DNA from 3 places in the Arthrobacter sp. AG1021 genome. Region 3 is predicted to be linked to each of the others. Evidence: riboswitches for the same ligand, from Rfam matches in the RefSeq annotation. Region 3 holds a riboswitch; each other region holds the start of a gene.
What was found. Region 3 has a riboswitch for thiamine pyrophosphate ahead of thiM (hydroxyethylthiazole kinase). Riboswitches for the same ligand answer to the same signal wherever they lie in the genome.
Positions count from the first base shown of each region.

Region 1: linked by a shared signal. The riboswitch ahead of DFO58_RS14630 (3-oxoacyl-ACP reductase) and the one ahead of thiM (hydroxyethylthiazole kinase) in region 3 are both predicted to bind thiamine pyrophosphate.
Region 2: linked by a shared signal. The riboswitch ahead of thiO (glycine oxidase ThiO) and the one ahead of thiM (hydroxyethylthiazole kinase) in region 3 are both predicted to bind thiamine pyrophosphate.

Region 1 covers NZ_RBLB01000010.1:229,283-232,484, forward strand. The annotation lists gene DFO58_RS14625 (NtaA/DmoA family FMN-dependent monooxygenase) at 1-969, opposite strand, end outside; gene DFO58_RS14630 (3-oxoacyl-ACP reductase) at 966-1,775, opposite strand; TPP riboswitch at 1,837-1,930, opposite strand; gene DFO58_RS14635 (hypothetical protein) at 1,995-2,600, opposite strand; gene DFO58_RS14640 (hypothetical protein) at 2,605-2,811, opposite strand; gene DFO58_RS14645 (hypothetical protein) at 2,851-3,202, opposite strand, start outside.
Region 2 covers NZ_RBLB01000006.1:407,843-411,044, forward strand. The annotation lists gene DFO58_RS02150 (alpha/beta hydrolase) at 1-155, shown strand, start outside; gene DFO58_RS02155 (GNAT family N-acetyltransferase) at 301-765, shown strand; gene DFO58_RS02160 (OsmC family protein) at 770-1,201, shown strand; gene DFO58_RS02165 (Fe-S cluster assembly protein HesB) at 1,402-1,698, opposite strand; TPP riboswitch at 1,925-2,029, shown strand; gene thiO (glycine oxidase ThiO) at 2,017-3,202, shown strand, end outside.
Region 3 covers NZ_RBLB01000011.1:14,969-18,170, reverse strand. The annotation lists gene thiD (bifunctional hydroxymethylpyrimidine kinase/phosphomethylpyrimidine kinase) at 1-541, opposite strand, end outside; gene thiE (thiamine phosphate synthase) at 538-1,179, opposite strand; gene thiM (hydroxyethylthiazole kinase) at 1,172-1,966, opposite strand; TPP riboswitch at 1,956-2,050, opposite strand; gene DFO58_RS15340 (GntR family transcriptional regulator) at 2,437-2,802, opposite strand; gene DFO58_RS15335 (hypothetical protein) at 2,799-3,202, opposite strand, start outside.

The DNA of each region.
Region 1 (3,202 bases), on a different contig from region 3:
AAGTTCGGGCACCGGTGCATCCAGCTCCCAGGCGCTGGTGTCCTGCTGAACGAATAACGCCAGCTGGGCCAGTGCCTGCTCGACGGGCAGCAGGTCGTTGAGCCGGCGCTGCTTGTCCTTGGCCTCCTCCAGCGTGCGGCCCACGTAGGCGACCAGCCCCGGCATGATGGCCAGGGCCTGCGGATCGCGCCCGGCCGCGGCGGCCTGGGACCGCACGTCCTGTGCGTAGTCCAGCGCCATCTGCCGGTCGGCGGCCACCGCGTAGATCGCCTCGGCATGGGCCGCCGCGAGCTCGCGCCCCTGGGCGGAGGCCCCTGCCTGGAACAGCACCGGGGAGCCTTGCGGCCCGTCGGGGATATTCAGCGGCCCGCGCACACCGAAGTGCTCGCCCGCGTGGTCGATGGCCGACAGCTGCCGCGGGTCGGTGAACACGCCTGCGCGGTCGGCCCGCACCGCCGCTGAGGGGTAGGATCCGAACAGCCCCCGCAGCACCGTGATGAACTCGTCGGCGCGGCCGTAGCGGTAGGCATGGTCGCCCAGGGTTTCGCGCCCGTGGTTCTGCGCCTCGGTATCCCACATGCTGGTGACCACATTGGCGCCGGCCCGGCCGCCGGAGAGCCGGTCCAGGCTGGCCAGCATGCGCGCGGCGTGGAACGGGGTGTAGAAGCTGGAGGACACCGTGCAGACCAGGCCGATCCGGCTGGTGTGCTGGCTCAACGCGGACAGCAGCGTGAACGGTTCGAAGAACCAGGTCGGTCCGGCCGCCGCGGCCTCCGGGGAGACGGCCTGGCCGTCGGCCAGGAACACCGCGTCCAGCAGGCCGCGTTCGGCCAGCTGCGCCAGTTCCACGTAGTACCCGGTCTCGCCCAGCCGCTCGGCCGGGGAATCCGGCGCCCGCCAGGCCGCCTGGTGGTGCCCCGCGCCGTAGATGAACAGGTTGAACCGGGCCTGCTTCCTCGATGCGCTCATCCCTTGACCAGGCCGCCGTCGACGATCAGGTTCTGTCCGGTCACCCCGCGCGAGAGCGGCGAGGCGAAGAACAGCACCGCGTCGGCGAGCTCGGCCGGCGAGGTCACCCGGCGCAACGGGGTGCCGGAGGCGATCAGGTCGAAGACCTCTTCAGGAGTGGCGGCCGAGGCATCCGTGGTGCGCAGCAGGCCTCCGGAAACCATGTTGACGTTGATGCCTTCCGGGCCCAGGTCGTCCGCGAAGGTGCGGGTCAGCGAGAGCAGCGCCGCCTTGGTCGCGGTGTAGTCGTGGTACGGGACCACTGGGTGCTGGAACAGGTTGGTGCCGATGTTGACGATGCGTCCGAAGCCCGCCTGGCGCATGCTCGGCAGCACTGCCTGGATCGCGGCGACAGGTGCGAGCACGGAACCGGCGAACTGGGCCGTGAGCTCTTCGGCGGACAGCTCGTCTGCCTTGGAACGGGCATCTGCGTTGAAGGAGAAATCCACCAGCGCGTTGTTGACCAAGGTGGTGATCGGGCGGCCGAAGTGCTCGGCCGCGGCGGCGGCCAGGTCCTTCAGCCCGGCGGCGTCGCGCACGTCGGCCTGCAATGCCAGCGCCTGTCCGGGGAATGCGGCGGCAAGTTCCTCGGCCGCCTGCGACGAGCTGCGGTAGTTGACGACGACCTTCGCCCCGGCGTCCAGAAAAGCGGCGCTGATGGCCGCGCCCAGCCCGCGGGCGCCGCCGGTGACCAGCACCAGTTGTTCCTTGAGCGGCAGTGCGGTGGTGGTGGATGCTGCGGTGTCGGTTGCTGCGTGTGCGTTCATGGTGCTCGAACTCCTTGAAGATGTGTCAAGGCGAACGGGACCCCGGCGTAGATGCGTGGCATCGAGGTATCCAGGACATTCCCTTCGCCAGTGCTAACTGGATCAGGTTCGACGGGTTTTATCTCAGCCGCATGGCGGCACCCCGTGTCACTACGTCCCATTAGTACCACAAGCCGTCCGGGACGGCCGAACACGTGTCTTCGCCGGGTGTTTCCGGAGCTACTGGATGACCTGGACTTCAAAACCCGCCGGAGCCGAGAGCTCCGGGATCAGCTCGATGACCAGATTCGCGATATTTTTCTCGTCAAGTTCGAATTCCACGACATTCGGATCTGTCGAGCACTGGACAATTTTTTGCCGCAGCATCTTTGGCCCGTCCTTGATTCGAACGTCGGTCCGGCCCGAGCCTGAACAGGTGTACTTGATCAGATACGGGCCCGGCAAGCCATCCGTTTCCAAAGAGAACTCTTCAGGCGCAAGGGTTCCGCCCTGTTGGTATTGAAAGCGTTGGGCAGCCCATGCAACCAACCCGTGGTAGCCGCGCTGCTCGATTTCGCCCTGCCAGAATCCCATGCGTTCCGTGGCAGCAGGGTCCGCAAAAAATCCGGTCATGGCCAGATACATCAGCGGCGGGTAGTGCAGCGCAACTTCTTGACGATTGACGATCTCCTCAGAGGACATTTCCTCGACGGGCTGCTGGAATTGCGGACTGTTCGATGGCTCCCTGGGCGGTTCCCGATCGAGCGGGCCAAGCTCGGAGACCGGAGTCGTGCACGACGTGAGCGCAAGAATGACAGCACCGAGGATAGGCAGCACTTTCTTCATTCGCTCACCTGCCATCGCTTCGGTACAGGTTGAGTTCGTAGGATCCAATCGTTTCGGGATCACCGGAGACCACAATGTAATAGCTCTCGGTGGACCGATCGATCTCAAACTCGCCGTATGTGGTTGCGGCGGGGACGTTACAGGTCATTGGCATCTCGAACGTTGGCTCCATGCCAATCTCTGGAAAATCTACGTTGATGAATACCTGCACGGCTGCGCGTCCTACACCCCAGCAGCCAAATTCAACCCTCTACGCACCCGCTTCTTCTGCGGTTCCGCTCATGGACGTCGATTCGTTGGTAACCTCCTGCTCGCCATTTTCATCCGTGACGGTCGTGGATCGGAAAAATCCCGAAATGCCCATGGAAAAATCGTCCACATCCTCACGAGTATCAAGATCACCGAAGATCGGACTGGGTCTCAAAACCTGCGTTTGCAGCTCCGAGAAAATCGGCACGCCTTCCTGGTAGTACTTCGCGTAGGGGTCTTCATCGTAGCCATGCTGTTCTGTTTCCCAAGCCGAGTCGTATCCTCCAGGTCCTTGCTGTTCCACGGTTTCGAGCTTGGATACGGGTGTGGTGCAGGCGCTGAGCAGCAGCACC
Region 2 (3,202 bases), on a different contig from region 3:
TCGCCGATCCGCGCAGGCTCGCGGCGAGGTATCCATCGGCCGAAATCGTTGTTGTTCCTGCGGCGGGGCACAACGTGCACCTTGACCAACCAGATATTGTGGCAGAGGAAATTACCGGCTGGGCCAAGGCGGTTTCTGCCTTCGCTGTGTCGTGAGTTGTGACAGTCCGAGATCCCCGGGCCCGCTTTTACGGCGCAGATGAGTCGTTACTTGTTACCTATCCGTGCTTCTCTGTGGCATCTCACAAGGAGAAAATAACGAGACAACACGCGGAGTATTCCGCAGCTGGGAGGAGTGGCAATGTCTGAGATGCTCGTTCTTCGCAATTGGACCAGCGTGGAGGAAGTCCCTGAACTCCTGGATGTTTGGCGCAACTCGGTGGAGGGAGGACGCGACTTCCTCTCGGCCGCCGATGTGGACGCCGTCGCCAACGCCCTCGAAGCGGTCTACTCCCAGCGCGTCTCGGTGAGGATCGCCCAGCTGGGCCAGGAGATCGTCGGCTTCGCCGCCTGGAGCCAAACGCAGATCGAGCTCTTATGGGTGCGCCACCACGACCGCCACCACGGTGTGGGCAGCGCGCTGCTGAAGGACATCCTCACGCTGTGCCCGGCGACCTGCATCCAGATCAATGGGCAGAACGCGAGCACCCTGTCGTTTTTCCTCGACCACGGTTTCGAGGTTGAAAAGGAAGCCGAGCACACCGACCCGCTGGCCCGGATCCAGCTGCGCCATGTCCAGCTTTCCGCCCCGGACGTGTCACGATAGATCCATGAGCGAAAACACCCGTGAACTGCGTGAAGTCAAAGTCGAACGAGTCGAATCCAGGAAGTACCGGGCGACCAGCGCCGAGAGCGGCGCCAGTTTGGAGTTCGGCCAGGGCGAGGGGCTGCTGACCCCGGTGGAGCTGCTGCTGGCGGCCATCGCCGGCTGCTCGGCCATCGACGTCGACGTGGCCACCACCCGGCGCAGCGAACCGGAGAAGTTCGAGGTCGCCGCCAGCGGCTACAAGCTGAACGAGGACGGCGCCGGGCGCATGGACGACATCACGATGTCTTTCGACCTGAAGTTCCCCGACACCGACGAGGGCCGCAAGGCCGCCGGCATGGTCGAGCGCATCGTGAAGCTCTCCCATGACAAGTACTGCACGGTCTCGCGCACCGTTGAGCTGGGGGCCAAGGTCGCCAGCGAGATCGTCGACTAGCGGACATCCAACCGCGGCGGGAAGCCGGCAGGGAGCCGGCGCGTCACTACGCCGCATCACAACATAGCCAACATGCAACTGCCCGGTGCAGCGGCTCTGGATGCGGATTCGGGAAGACCGGATCCGCACGAGCGCTGCCCGGGCAGTTGCGCGTGCGCGGCCGCGCCGGGGACCAGCCCCAGGTTGCGGATGGCGCAAGCCTAACGCTGGGCCAGGACCTGGAAGGTGATGGTTCCCTCGGCATCCACGTTCGCGTCGAGCACCTTGTCATCCAGGGCGTCGGTGACCAGCTCGTCGAGGAAGACGGGGCTGCCCTCGCCCTGGATCACCTGGTCCGCCGGCTGCGGGCCGTCGACGACCCGCACGGCGAAACGCTCGGTCTGCTGGCCGTCGGTCTCCTCGGCGGGCTGGATGCGGAGCCCCGCCTCGGTGTCCTCCGTCTGGTTGGTGACCAGCGAGGTCACGATCGCATCGGCCTGATCGGTCAGTGTCAGCACTGTGTTCTCCTTCCGGTTGCGGTGCCGCCCGGTTCCGGGCGCCTTCACGCCACGCTTCCCTACGAGCCGGGGCGCGGGCAAATGAATTCATGGATCTTTGAGGATTTACCCATCCGGCACCTTGGAACGACGCGCCCAGGACCCCCGGACCGCCGCCGCCGCGCGCAAAGATGACGCGCCCGCGGCGCACAGTTGGCATTTGTGGTGCAGCTCATGCCTATAATCGCTTCAACTCCGCGGGAGCCTGAACCGACCAGGCTGAGAGGGCACCGAGCCGACCGCTACACCTGATGCGGGTCATGCCGCCGTAGGAAGGAAGTGCCTTCGTTGCACGTTGCCATCATCGGGGCCGGGATCATCGGCCTGTCCACCGCCTTCGAACTGCGTTGGCGCGGCTGCGAAGTCACCGTCATCGACCCGGACTCCGGGCAGGGGGCAAGCCGCGCCGCCGCCGGCATGCTCGCCCCGGCCGCCGAAACCACCTGGGGCCACGGAATCCTGCATGAACTGCTCGGCGCCTCGAACCAGGCCTACCCGGATTTCGTGCAGCGCATCGAGCAGGCCACCGGACGGCGCCCGGACTACCTGGAGAATGCGACCCTGGTGGTCGCCGCCGAACCGGCCGACCGCGACGCCCTGCACGAGCTGGTGCAGCTGCAGACGTCCCTGGGCTTCAGCGCGCAGACCCTGCTGCCCAGCGCCGCCCGCCGGCTGGAACCGGCGCTGGCCAGCAACATCGCCGGCGCGGTGCGCTGCGCCGGGGACCACCAGATCGACCCGCGCTCCGTGGTGGCGATCCTGGCCGGGCACCTGGACGCCCAGCTGGTCCGCGAACCGGCCGTCGAGCTGCTGCAGCGTGCCGGGACCACCCACGCGGTGCGCACCGGCAGCGGCCGGATCATCGAGGCGGACCAGGTGGTGCTCGCCGCGGGCCTGGGCACCGTAGCCGGGACGCCGGAACTTCCGCTGCGCCCGGTCTACGGGGACATCTTCCGGCTGCAGGGCCCTGCGGGCCCGCGGCTGCTCACGCACACGGTGCGCGGGATCGTGCATCGCGACCCGGTCTACCTGGTGCCGCGCGCGGACGGCTCGCTGGTGCTGGGCGCCAGCAGCCGCGAGGACGGCAACGAGGCGGTCAACATCGGGCAGATGCACAAGCTGCTGGACAACGCCCGCCGCCTGGTGCCCGGGATCGTCGACTGCTCGCTGAACGAGGTCATCGCCCGCGCCAGGCCCGGCACTCCCGACGACCGGCCGCTGATCGGGCGGCTGGATGACGGAATGGTGCTCTCCACCGGCTATTCCCGCCACGGGGTGCTGCTCACCCCGTTCGGCTCCTCGCTGACCGCGGACCTGGTCCTGGGCCAGCCGCCGCACGCGGAGCACGCCCGGGCCGTGGACCCCGCGCGCTTCAGCGGCGGGAGTGCGCCGGACCCGGCAGGACTTTCCCGAGCTGAAACTTCCCGCACCGACCCTTCACGACTTGCACCGACCCGAATGGAGC
Region 3 (3,202 bases):
CATCGGGGCACTGCGCCCCGGCCAGGTGCCCGCCCTTGGCCAGCACCAGCACGTCGTGGGCGGAGGCCAGACGCCGGGCCTGCTCCAGCACGAGCTCCCAGTCCTGCGCGGCGGCTTCGCCGAGCAGCGCGCCGAGCTCGGCGGTGTTCGGGGTGATCACGGTGGCGCGGGCCAGCAGCGGGTACAGCGCGGCGGCGTCCTCCAGCAGGGCATCGCCGCTGGTGGCCACCATGACCGGGTCCAGCACCACCGGGGCGTTGACGGTATCCAGCCAGGCGGCGACAGCGCCGATGATCTCCTGGTTTGCCAGCATGCCGATCTTCACCGCGTCGATGCGCACATCCGCGCTGAGCGTTTCAAGCTGCGCGGTGACGAAATCCCCGTCGATGGCCTGCACTCCGCTGACCCCGCGGGTGTTCTGCGCGGTCAGCGCCGTGATCACTGCCATGCCGTAGCCGCCGTTGGCGGCAATGGCCTTCAGATCGGCCTGGATGCCGGCGCCGCCGGACGGGTCGGAGCCCGCGATGGAAAGGATGTTCACCTGGCCGCCTCCCAGGCGGAAACCAGCTGGGCGCTGGCGCTGCGCGGATCATCTGCCTGGCAGACCGGGCGCACCACGGCCATCCCGGCGCCGCCGCCGGCGCGGATGGCCGCGGCGTCATCGGCGGTCACCGCGCCGATGGCCACGCAGGGCAGCGCGGTCCAGCCGGTGCGTTCCGCGAAGCCGTCCAGGCCCAGCGGGGTGGGGTGGTCCTTCTTGGTCGGGGTGGCGCGCACCGCGCCAACACCCAGGTAGTCGATGAACTCGGCATCCAGGTTGGCCTGGGCGATCTGCTCCCGCGTGGAGGCGCTGAGCCCGATGATGCCCTCGCCGATCAGCTGGCGGGCCAGGGACACCGGCACGTCCTTCTGCCCGATGTGGATGCCGGCCACCGCGGCCCCGGCGGCGCGGGCCGCCAGGAATACGTCGATGCGGTCGTTGACCAGCAGCTGCGCCTTGCCCTCGGTCAGCTTTACGGCCGCAAGCGTCAGCTCGAAGAACTCGCGGGCGCTTTCCTCCTTGGCGCGCAGCTGGATCCACTGGATCCCGCCGGCCACGGCTGCCTCGATCACCTCAAGGGTGCTATGCGGGCTGCAGCTGGCGGTGTTGGCCACCAGGTAGGCTCCGAGATCACGCATAGGTCTTTTCCTCACAGTTCAGGGTCTCAAGTGCGGCGGGCTCAACGGCCGCCAGGGAATCGAGGAAGGCCACGGCAAAACTGCCCGGCCCGGAGCTGGCGGCCAGCGCCTTTTCGGCGGCCAGGCCGTAGTAACCATGGGCCGCCACGGCGGCTTCGAACGGGTCCTCATGCACCGCGAGCATGCCCGCGCACACCGCACCCAGGGCGCAGCCTCCGCCGGTGATGCGGGTCAGGCCGATGCCGTTGGTGTGCACCAGCACGGTGCGCTGCGCGTCGATGATGGCGTCCGCCTCGCCGGAGATCGCGACCACCGAACCGTATTTCACTGCCAGCTCACGCCCGGCGGCGATGGCTTCCTGCACGCTGTCCAGCGAATCCACACCTCGGCCGGAGGACTCCCAGCCGGCCAGCGCCATGATTTCCGAGGCGTTGCCGCGGATCAGAGTGGGGCGGCGGGCGACGATGCGCCGGGCGAATTCCGTGCGGACCGGCAGCGCTCCGACGGCCACCGGATCCAGCACCCAGCGGGTGCCTGCGGCGCTCGCCGAGTCGACGGCTTCTTCCATGGCGCGCAGCTGCTCGGTGGTGGGCGTGCCCAGGTTGACCAGCACGGCCGAGGCGGCCGCGGCGAACGGCCCGGCTTCCCCGGGCAGGTCAGTCATGGCCGGGGCCGCGCCGGAAGCCAGCAGTACATTGGCGGTGAAGTTGGTAACCACGGTGTTTGTCAGGCAGAACACCAAGGGGGATTGTTCCCGGTAATTGCGGGCAACAATAGGCAGAGTCATGCGACATCCCTCCGCTAGCTTGACCTAGTTCAGGTTCAACGGGTCTCATCTCAGTCGGCTTCTCCGACACCCCGTGTCACTGATCCCGAGGGTACGCAGATATCTTCGCAAGGACAAATCCTTAACGCCGTTGGAAGTTGGCCGGCCCGTGCCGGCCGCTAGAGCCTCGGATCTTCGTAGCCCCTGCCGCGATCGATATTCTTCCGTGCTTCTCGAAGTGCCCTGGAGATTTCCGGGTCAGATCCTTCGAGGTCGTCGGCTCGTCGGTCGAGACTGCGCATGGCGCCTATGGCAAACGGCAGCGCGCAAAGTATGACCAAAACGCAGACGATCAAAATCGAAACCGGATCCACAGGTTATCCATTCCAAGCATTGCGGTGAGCTTAGGCTGAGCCTACAAAGAGGGGCGGACACCGTCAACCGAATCCCGGCTGCTCGGGAAATGATGCGGTGGTGACAGGGTTACCGAGCTATCGCGTCCTCCGCGCAACCAGCGCCTTCACCGTCGCCGCGTCCACCCCCAGCTCCGCGGCCAGCGCCCAGACCCTGTCCACTGCCTCGACCAGGTGCTCGTCCAGCGCTGGCTGCCCTGGCAGCTCATTGACCACGGTGCCCGCCCGGCGGCGCGAGGAGATCAGTCCTTCGGCCTCCAGTTCCTTGTAGGCGCGGGCCACGGTGCCGGCGGCCACACCCAGATCGGCGGCCAGCGCGCGCACCGTGGGCAGCCTGCTCCCGGCGGCCAGTTCGCCCAGCGAAATCAGCGAAGCCACCTGGGCGCGGATCTGTTCATAGGGCGGCAGCGCCGAGTCCAGGTCAACGGTGATCTGGGCGCTCATCGGCGGCCCGCGTCACTGGTCTCCGGCCGCATCGAACCTTGCGGGCGCGGCAGCGCCAGCACCGCCGGCGCACAGAAGACCAGCAGGCCGAACAGGGAGAATTCGGCGAACAACTGGTATCCCATCATTGGCATGGCCACGAACGCGCCGGCGACTACGCGCAGCGAGCGGATTTCAAGCACCTGCCGATACCAGATTTCCACCTCTGCGCCCACCTGCCAAGGGATCGCCACGGAGCGGACGAGCAGGACGAATCCTGCATGCGCGGCGAGCAGTGCCGCGGCCAGCCCGGCAATGATCCACCGGTTCGGCGCGACAAATCCCCGCAGCGGATCCAGCGGAGGGAAGAGCAGGAAGTATAGGCTGGCCGCCATCAGGAGTCCGGCAACGACATAGGTCC